One region of the Pantoea sp. XAF26B01_ASV70 genome, then DNA from elsewhere that is predicted to be linked to it. Evidence: predicted binding sites of a transcription regulator. Region 1 holds the regulator's gene; each other region holds the start of a gene.
The links. The regulator Fur, encoded in region 1, represses iron uptake genes when iron is present. The targets are predictions, from matches to a motif close to ATAATAATGAGAACNACTATCAA.

Region 1 (3,278 bases):
CGAAATCGTCACCATGCCAAATCATCCGGGTAAACCGGAGATGGGCACGCGTGAAGTGCCGTTCAGCCGCGAGATCTGGATCGATCGCGCGGATTTCCGTGAAGAGGCGAACAAACAATATAAGCGTCTGGTGCTGGGCAAAGAAGTCCGCCTGCGTAACGCCTATGTGATTCGTGCTGAGCGGGTCGCCAAAGATGAAGCGGGCAACATTACCTGCATCTACTGCACCAGCGATGTTGATACGCTGAGCAAAGATCCAGCCGATGGCCGCAAAGTCAAAGGCGTGATTCACTGGGTTTCTGCGGATCACGCGCAGCCAGCTGAGTTCCGTCTGTATGATCGTCTGTTCAGTGTGCCAAACCCGGCTGCTGCAGAGGATTTCCTGGCGGTCATTAATCCTGAGTCACTGACCATCAAAAACGGCTTTGTTGAACCCAGCCTGCGCGATGTGGAACCGACAACACCGTTTCAGTTTGAACGTGAAGGTTATTTCTGCGCCGACAGCGTTTACTCGAAACCGACGCAACTGGTGTTTAACCGCACCGTCGGTCTTCGTGATACCTGGACCAAAACGGGCGAATAAATTTTTTGGGGCTGACCTCATAAAATGACAAAAGGGCGATTTATCGCCCTTTTTTATTGCCCCGATTTTTACCATCGCCGACGTTTATTCTGCACTAACCACAACCGGTTCAATACCGACTTGTGGGAGTAATCTGAGTTTAAAAAAATTAATCAATTTCAGGATGTGAATTGTCAGCTTTCAGGTAGGCTATCCGCTCTCAGAGGTTGCAAAGCGGGTTACAGAAGGAAAAAAAATGACAGTTCTCGCCCAGGAAGCCAAACACAGTGTCGTCGTTTTACATCAGCTCATTGAACGTATTTTTAATCAGCCAGCCGGATCTGATGACAGTTTCCAGCTGCTGATGTCCTATTTTCATCCTGAATTTCGCATGGTGACCCCAAAGGGCAAAGAGTACAATCTGAACGAGGTCGAGGATCTTTTCCAGCAGTTACAAGGGCAGCGGGAAGGGATGCGCATTGCCACCTGTGAACATGTCATTCTCTCTCATCATGAAAAAGAGATCGTCGTACAGTATCGCGAAATGCAGATGATGAACGGCAATAACCAGAGCCGCATTTCGCTGGCCATTCTGGATTGCAGCAGCTCCATTCCACGCTGGCGCTATCTGCAGGAGACGCTGGTCGCCTGAGGTGAGGGCAGAAAACAGACGAAAAAAAACCGGTGAATTCACCGGTTTTTTTATTTCAGGCCGCGCCAGCGTTACTGGTCGTGCAGCGTTTCGTCTTCACGGCAATCGCCCAGCGTACAGTGTCCATAGAGATAGAGGCTGTGGTTGGTCAGCTTGATGCCATGGCGGGTCGCGATTTCACGCTGACGCGTTTCAATCGATTCGTCGCTGAACTCGATAACCTTGCCGCAATCCAGGCAGATCAGGTGATCGTGGTGATGCTGCTGCGTCAGTTCGAAGACAGACTTGCCGCCTTCAAAGTTGTGACGAGTCACAATACCGGCATCATCAAACTGGTTCAGAACACGGTAAACGGTCGCCAGGCCAATCTCTTCGCCAATGTCGATCAGGCGTTTATACAAATCTTCCGCACTGACGTGATGGCACTCAGGTTCCTGAAGCACTTCCAGAATTTTCAGTCTGGGCAGCGTTACTTTCAGGCCAGCCTTCTTTAATGCGGTGTTGTTGTCAGTCATGCGGATTTTGTCCTGTTACTAATATTCACTTTTGTGGCTTATCGCCTTGAATGTCGATCTGTGCTCATTCTCATTTGCGTCTCATTATAGAACTGAAGCGATGAAATGAAAACCAGAGGGCGTGTCTGAATCATCATGGGCTATTGGGGATTCGTCACCGGGCCGGGGAAGATTCTGACAGAGGTCTGTTAGCACATCACTTAGTCTTGCCGCCTGAGAAAATAAGCGGAAGATCGATGCGGGTATTCTACAGATTAAACGGAGAAAGTTAAAAAAATGTGGCTATTATTTCTATAGGCATTTTCATTGCCTCAATGTGAGCTGGCGCTCACATTGAGTCGGGCAGGATCAGGCTTCGATGATCTCTTTCAGCTGCAGTTCATCAAAAATCTGCTTAACCCACTGCTCCACACGCTGGCTGGTCAGCTCAGGCTGGCGATCTTCGTCAATGGCCAGGCCCAGGAAGTGGGTATCATCGGCCAGGCCTTTCGAGGCTTCGAAGTGATAGCCTTCAGTTGGCCAGTGTCCGACAATCACGGCACCGTGCGGTTCGATAATGTCGCGAATCGTGCCCATGGCATCACAGAAATACTCTGCGTAATCTTCCTGGTCGCCACAGCCAAACAGCGCAACCAGCTTGCCGTTAAAATCGATCTCTTCCAGCGTCGGGAAAAAGTCATCCCAGTCGCACTGCGCTTCGCCGTAGTACCAGGTCGGAATACCCAGCAGCAGGATATCAAACGCTTCCAGATCTTCTTTTGTGCTTTTTGCGATGTCATGGACTTCTGCAACATCTGTACCCAGCTGTTTCTGGATCATTTTTGCAATGTTTTCGGTATTGCCGGTATCGCTGCCGAAGAAGATGCCTACGAGTGCCATGAGTAAAATAACCTCTTAAATCCTGATGATGAGATGTGTGCCGCAGCACATTTCAGCGAATAATAGCAGACGAGAGAAAACCGGTGAACGGTTAAAGCCCCGACATTTGCCTCTGCGTGCGATTTGCCCGCATTAATCCAGTTTGAGCTGTGCCAGTAGCATCTGTTCAATCAGTTCGCTACGGCTGAGATTGCGCTGTTCTGCCAGCGTATTGAGTGCATCGACGGCGTCACTGTTCATTTTCAGTTCGACACGACGAAGCCCGCGTCCTTTGTCACGTTTCAGTTGATTGCGCTTGTTAATGCGCAGCTGTTCATCACGCGAAAGCGGACTGGTTTTGGGTCGACCGGGGCGGCGCTCATCAGCAAAGAGATCGAGCGTCGTGCGGTCAGTCTGTTCTTTTGCCATGGCTTAGTAAAACTGAATGGGGGCGGGCGCCAGACACTCACCGCGCAGATTATAAATTATTGGCCATTGCCGCAGCAAAACTGACCCGCGGCAAAATTTTAGCGCGCCATCATACTTCACGCTTACGCCGGACGCCAATCCTAAACCTTTGCCGCCATCTATTTGCTTTTAAAGCGCAAAAAAGCGACGGACACTGCGCAAAACGGCATCGGGTTTCTCTGCATGAACCCAGTGTCCTGCGCCACCGATCACATGCGCCTGA
Region 2 (3,278 bases), 510 kb from region 1:
GATTCAGCGTATAGCTCGCCACGGTGCTCAGACGCGGGGTTAACTGATTATGCGCTTCCAGCTCGATGCCCTGTGAATGCACTTTGCCCGATGGCGTATAAGTCGCCGTCAGCACGTCGCGGTTCGCCACATCTTTCTGCGTCAGGTCATAGACCGCCACGCTATAGAGATCGCGGGTGCCGACCGGCTGATATTTCACCCCGGCTTCATACTGCTCGGCGGTAGTCGGCTTCAGCAGGTTGTTGTTGGGATCGGTGAGCGCGGTCGGAGTAATCGCCTGGCTCCAGCTGACGTAAGGCGAGATACCGTTGTCGAAGGCATAGAGCAGTGCTGCGCGGCCGCTGATGTGATCATCCTGACGGCGGTCGCTGCCGCTGTTATTGGCGACAATGCGGTCATAACGACCGGAGAGATCCAGATGCCAGCGATCCAGCTTCATCTCATCCTGCAGATAGAGGCCGGTCTGATAGTAGCGACGGGTTTTATCGGCCCAGGTGTAATCAGGCATGTCGCCAACCTGTTCACCAGTCCGTGCATTAAGCTGGTTGGCCGAGCCGCCAGCGGCAGTGATCTCATTTTTATAACGATGATACTCAGCACCCAGGGTGACGCGGTGCTCCAGCTCGCCGGTATCGAACTCCGCCTGTAAGCGGTTATCGGTGGACCAGGCCGAGAGCGACGAGCGCTCGCCAGAGTAATATCGGTTCAGCAGATCGGGATTCACGCTGTCCCAGCCAATCTGATAGACCTGATCGAGATCGACATTCGAGTGGCTGTAGCTGCCGGTCGAGGAGAATGACCAGACGTCGTTAAAGCGATGGGCGAAATCGAAGCTGTAGATCTGCTCGCGACGCTTGAACTGATCGAGATCGCTGTTGCCCTCATAAAAGCCGTTGCTCAGCTTGTAGCCGTTGTGTTCGGTGAGGCTGCCGTCACCCGGTACCGAACCGTGATAGCCGCCCGACGGATCCTTCTGCAGATAGGCTTTCAGGATCAGATGCGTATCTTCATCCGGCTGCCACATCAGCTGCGGCATCAGCGCATATTTCTCTTCGCGGGTGTGATCGTACTGGGTATCGCTGTTGCGGGTCACGCCGGTCAGGCGAAACGCCCACTGATCGTTGATGGCATTGGTGTAGTCAAACATCGTGCCGGTGGTGGCGTTGCTGCCCGCCTGCAACTGGATGTGACCCTCTTCGCTGAACTGAGGACGCTTGGTCACCATGTTCACCAGTCCGCCCGGCACCGTCTGACCATAGAGCGCAGAAGAGGGGCCTTTGATCACGTCGATGCGCTCAAGGAAGGCGTTATCCACCTGCAGGCCGTTGAAACTGCCGCCGTCGCTCATCAGCCGCATGCCGTCGAGGAAGGTGTTATCGACATCGCCGCCATGGAAGCCACGCAGGGCAATGGTGTCGTAACGGGTCGCGGCGCCGCCGAAGTTGGTGAAGACGCCAGAACTATAGCCCAGCGCCTGATTCAGGGTCAGCGCGCCCTGATCCTGCATCTGCTGACGGGTGACCACGGAAATCGATTGCGGCGTGGTGATGAGCGGACGATCGCTTTTGGTTGCGCCCTGGCTGGTCGTCGCCAGATAGCCCTGGGTCGGCGAGGTCGAATCTTCCTGCGGTTGCGCGGTTACCACCATATCGGCAGCATAACTCAGAGCAGGCGCGGTCAGCGCCAGGGTGCATAGGGGAACATAACCTTTCAGCGACAATGACAGTTTCATCAAAATTCCTTTCTTGGCAAAGGTTCAGGCAGGTGAATAAAAGCTTTGATAGGCAATCTCATTATCATAATGAGAATTATTACCTTTTGTAAATTGGCTGCAATTTTGCCTGTTGATGAAAGAAGGTCAAGTAAAATTCGCGGAAATGAAGTGGGGATACCCCGGCAAGGCCAGAGGTATCCAGAGTGGATTAAGGTTGTGAGGCAGACGCCTGCGGAATATCGTGGGCGCTGTTACAGGTTTTATCTTTCGGGCAGTACTTATCCAGCAGTTTCAGCGTGACGCCGTTGGTCCAGCCGAAGCCATCCTGCAGCGGATATTCACCGCCACCGCCGCCGCCGAGATTTTTGCCATCAACGACATATTTCTCCACCAGCTTATGCTCACGGTCATAGGTGTTCTGAACGTTTTGCAGGAAGCGTAATCCCACCTCTTTCGCCAGTTTTGGCTGGTTGTAATGCTCCAGACCTTCCACAGCAACCCACTGCAGCGGTGCCCAGCCATTGGGTGCATCCCACTGCTGACCGTTGTTCACGGTGGTGGTCACCAGACCACCAGGTTTCAGCAGCTGTTTTTCCACTGCGCTGGCGGTGCTTTCAGCCTGCTTATCGCTGGCGACCTGCAGATAGAGCGGGAACAGCGCGGCAGCAGTCAGCTGAGGATGGACCTGCTTTTTCTGCCAGTCATAATCGGCGTACCAGTTCTGTTTGCTGTCCCACAGATAACGGTTGATTGCCGCCTGGCGCTTCTCCGCGCGATCGGCAAACTGCTTCGCCAGATCGCTCTGCTTGTTCATCTGATAGCCTTTCGACAGGGTCTGCTCCAGATGGAACAGCAGGCTGTTGAGGTCAACCGGGGCCAGCTGCGTGGTACGAATTGTCGACAGGTTATGCGCATCGGTAAACCAGCGCGAACTGAAATCCCAGCCCGACGCCGCACCGGAACGCAGCTCACGGTAGAGTTCGGCTTTATTGCGCTGCGGCGCTTTCTGCGCGGTGGCAATGTCATCCATCCAGGATTCTGTACGTGGCACGTCGCGCGCATCCCAGTAGCGGTTGAGCAGGCTGCCGTCCGCCAGCTTAATCACGCGCTTGCTGGCTGCGCCCGCCGCGACTTTATCGCTGTCTGCCATCCAGTAGTCATACTCTTTCTGCAGCTGCGGCAGATAACGGGTATAGGCTTTGCCGTTATCGTGCGTCGCCAGCAGATCGACCATCAGGCTGAAGAACGGCGGCTGTGACCGGCTCAGATAGTAGCTGCGGTTGCCGTTGGGAATGTGGCCATAGCGGTCGAGCAGCGAGGCGAAGTTATCCACCATATCCTGCACTTTATCCCAGTGCCCGCTCTCGGCCAGCCCCAGCATGGTGAAGTAGCTGTCCCAGTAATAGACTTCGCGGAAGCGCCCGCCTGGCACCACATAGGGTTTGGGCAACGGCAGCAGCGAGTCATACTGACCGGCGCTGCTGGTGGTGCGCGTCAGCACCGGCCACAGGCCATCAATGTGGTCACGCAGGTTTTGTCCGGCTGGCGGCACATATTTGTCACC
Region 3 (3,278 bases), 1.9 Mb from region 1:
ATAAAGCTGGGTATCGTTGGGGAACTGCGCGCCACGGGTATATTGCAGATAAGTCATCAGCTTCGGTGTCAGATCGTACTGGAAGGCGATCGACGGCAATATCTGGGTGTCGCTGTTTGGCGATCCATAGAGCGCTGAAACTTCGCTGGCGTCGAGCACGCTACTGTTCGTGGTCAGCGTCGCCACATCACGCGGTCGGGTGTTCTGATAGGCCACGCGCGCGCCCGGCACGATGGCCGCCCGATGTCCGTCAGCATCGAAGCTGATGGTATCCTGCAGATAACCACCCACGGTGTAGCTGCGACTGTTAGCCTGCGGCTGCATGATCGCAGTAAAAGCACTGGCTGGCGGTGACTGACGGAAAGGTCGCTCAGTATCCACCAGGCGCGCATTCAGCCCGGCACTCAGTTCATGTCGCCCGACGCTTTTGAGCGCGCGGGTGTCAAAACCGTAGCTGTCGCTGTTGTAGTCGGAATAGACGGTTTGCCTGGCGGTGGCACTCGACGGCATCCGGGTGTTGTCATGCGCCTGGGTCTGCTGCCAGTAAATGCGGGTCGTCAGGCTGTCGATCAGGTCATTGTAAGGGGTGTACTCATCCGCCAGGCTGATGCCCCAGCGGCGGGTATCACTCTGCTGCTGTGCCGTCCCCCAGACTGTATTGCCTGAAGTGCTCCAGCTGTCGTAATGGCTGTGGTGGGTTTTGTGATAGTAATCGACCGTCGCGCTGAGCTTGTGAGCATCATTGGGCTGCCAGATGCCGGAGGTCATAAAGGCGTCGGAGTGCCAGTTAGCGGGATACGCATCCAGCGTATCGCTGTTGTTACGGGTCTGCTGTCCGTCACGGCGGCTGTAAACAAAGATGCCGCGCAGCTCATCGTCACCGGCAGCGGCGGTGATGCCGTTATGCCAGCTGCGACTGGATGAGTCATAGTCGCTCTGATAACTGAACGCGGTCGCTTTTCCGGGATGCAGGTAATCGTCGGGAGACTTATTACGGAACGAGACGTTGCCGCCAATCGAGGTGTTCGGCTGTTCCACTGCTGTGGCGCCCTTCTCAATCTCAATACGGCCAAACATATAAGGATCGATGTAATCGCGGCCAATGCCAAAGCTGTCGAGACCTGCGCGTCCTACATAGCTGCGGCCAGTGGCCTGCGGCAACGGAATACCGTCCACATCCAGACCGACGCGGTTGCTTTCGAGGCCACGAATGTTGTAGCCGGTATAACCGGCCCGATCAAAACCGCTCTTACCGGCTGATGAACCGCCACGGGTACCGGTAGCACTGATCAAAGGTTCATAGCGCATGATCGATCCAAAGTCAGTGGCACCACGCTGTTGCAGATCGCTGGCAGAGAGCGAGGTTTTACTGCCTGCCGTTTTTTTAATTTCCGGTGCCGTCACCGTCATTACCGGTTCGGCACTGCTGCCATAGCGGTCAGAAAGGGTTAGCGTGGCAGATTCACTGCCCGCAGCATAAGTGCAGGTGGTATTGATGAAGGTGGCGAGCAACGCCAGTTGAGTCAGACGCGGTTGCGTCAATCTCCGAAAACGTGGTGACATAGGCGCGAATTACCTGATTAATTGTTAGTATTCGCTCACTTGCTTGCTGGCAACAGTAAAACGGCTCCGCATAAAAGCCGTGAAAAGTCAGAACATCATGCTGGTGTAGTAATTATCGCCCGGAATTTAATGCAACTGATAATCATTATCAATCTTATTTACATTTAGATATAAACCACAGCGCACAAATTGTTAACCCGAATGCATTGGCATTTATCAACACGTAAAGGAATAGAGTTATGGCGCAAAAACCTGTGGTTGTTATTCACTACTGTATGCAATGCAACTGGCTGATGCGGTCAGCGTGGATGGCACAGGAACTTCTGCATACGTTCGCTGAGGATCTGGCGGAGGTGACGCTGAAACCGGGCACCGGCGGTATCTTTGAGATTACGCTGGATGAGCATCTGCTGTGGGAACGTAAGCGGGATGGTGGCTTCCCGGATGCGACCACGCTGAAACAGCGTGTACGGGACATCTGCTTCCCGGATCGTACGCTGGGCCACATCGACAAACACAAAACTGAAGTCAGCTAACTCCGCGATTAGCTGAGGGTGATTTTTTCTGCCGCGTCGTGCAGCGCTTTAATCAGCGTCTGCAGCGCGGCTTCTGAGATATCTTCCTGCGCAAGCCGCCGGTTCAGCGCGACCTTCAGCCCATGAATCGCCTGCTCAACAGCAGGAATGCTGCGGTTATTGACCAGAATCGCCAGCGTAGAGAGACGTGTAATCAGGCTGCTGACCGTTTCACGGTTCTCTGCCAGATGCGCTTCTCCCGATGCCGTCAGGCGGTAGGCTTTACGCGTTGCCTGCGCATCCACCACCTGAATCGCCTCCATCTCTTCCAGCAGCGTCAGGTTGGGATAAATGATCCCCGGACTGGGCGAATACTCTCCCTTTGACAGCTCCTCGACAGACTTGATCAGCTCATAGCCGTGAGCGGCATTCTGCGCCAGGAAATGGAGCATCAGCAGGCGAATCTCACTCGCTTCCAGCATCTTTTCACGTCGCTTGCGCCGTCCGCTGCAACTGCCTGCGCGCGCAGTCTGATCCTCAGATGAAGTGGAAGTCGGATGCTGTTTCATGGTCTGCCCTGCTGCGAAAAAAGTGGGATTGATGGTAGTGCGCCGCCTGGCAAAACTCAATTGCCTTAGCGGCTTACTTCTGGTGCCAGTAGGCCACCGCCCGTACGAAGTCACTGTTGAGGCCGCGCTGCACCGTGAAGTAGTCACACAGCGCTTTAACAAACTCACCTTCGCCGGTCAGCCAGACAAAGTAATCTTCCGTCGGGATAGTGATCTGATCCAGCCGGGCAATCAGCTGGCTGAGCTGCGCTTTCTGCATCTGGCCGCTGCCGAGCCAGTTTGTCGTCACATCAGCCGTATCAGATAAATAGTCGCGGCCCGTCGCTTCATCGGTAAAGGCATAGAGATGCAGCGCCTGCGCCCGGGCGTCACGCTGACGGCGCGCAAAAGCCGGCAGCCCGGTTTCATCACAGACATAGAGCTGGAATGCGTAATCGGTCGGCACCACCAGCGAACCGCGTGGGCCGCCGACAATCAACCGATCGCCAGGCTGCGCCTGAGTTGCCCAGTCACTGGCTACGCCCTGCTCATGAATATAGAAATCGAGGGTCAGTGAAGATTCACCATCGAATTCCAGTGGTGTGTAATCACGCGCCTGCGGACGCAGCCCTTCGGGCCAGACAATCCCCGC

Region 2: ACX8ZY_RS11910 (TonB-dependent siderophore receptor) is a predicted target of Fur. The motif match lies at 1,778-1,800, and genes of this name have one in related genera.
Region 3: ACX8ZY_RS03925 (TonB-dependent receptor domain-containing protein) is a predicted target of Fur. The motif match lies at 1,693-1,715, and genes of this name have one in related genera.

Annotation. Positions count from the first base shown of each region.
Region 1 is NZ_CM137251.1:3,059,096-3,062,373, reverse strand. It holds gene glnS (glutamine--tRNA ligase) at 1-583, shown strand, start outside; gene ACX8ZY_RS14420 (hypothetical protein) at 819-1,214, shown strand; gene fur (ferric iron uptake transcriptional regulator) at 1,286-1,729, opposite strand; gene fldA (flavodoxin FldA) at 2,078-2,608, opposite strand; gene ybfE (LexA regulated protein) at 2,741-3,016, opposite strand; gene ybfF (esterase) at 3,185-3,278, opposite strand, start outside.
Region 2 is NZ_CM137251.1:2,548,744-2,552,021, reverse strand. It holds gene ACX8ZY_RS11910 (TonB-dependent siderophore receptor) at 1-1,732, opposite strand, end outside; gene treA (alpha,alpha-trehalase TreA) at 1,923-3,278, opposite strand, start outside.
Region 3 is NZ_CM137251.1:813,071-816,348, reverse strand. It holds gene ACX8ZY_RS03925 (TonB-dependent receptor domain-containing protein) at 1-1,563, opposite strand, end outside; gene ACX8ZY_RS03920 (Rdx family protein) at 1,803-2,099, shown strand; gene ACX8ZY_RS03915 (PadR family transcriptional regulator) at 2,108-2,647, opposite strand; gene ACX8ZY_RS03910 (siderophore-interacting protein) at 2,721-3,278, opposite strand, start outside.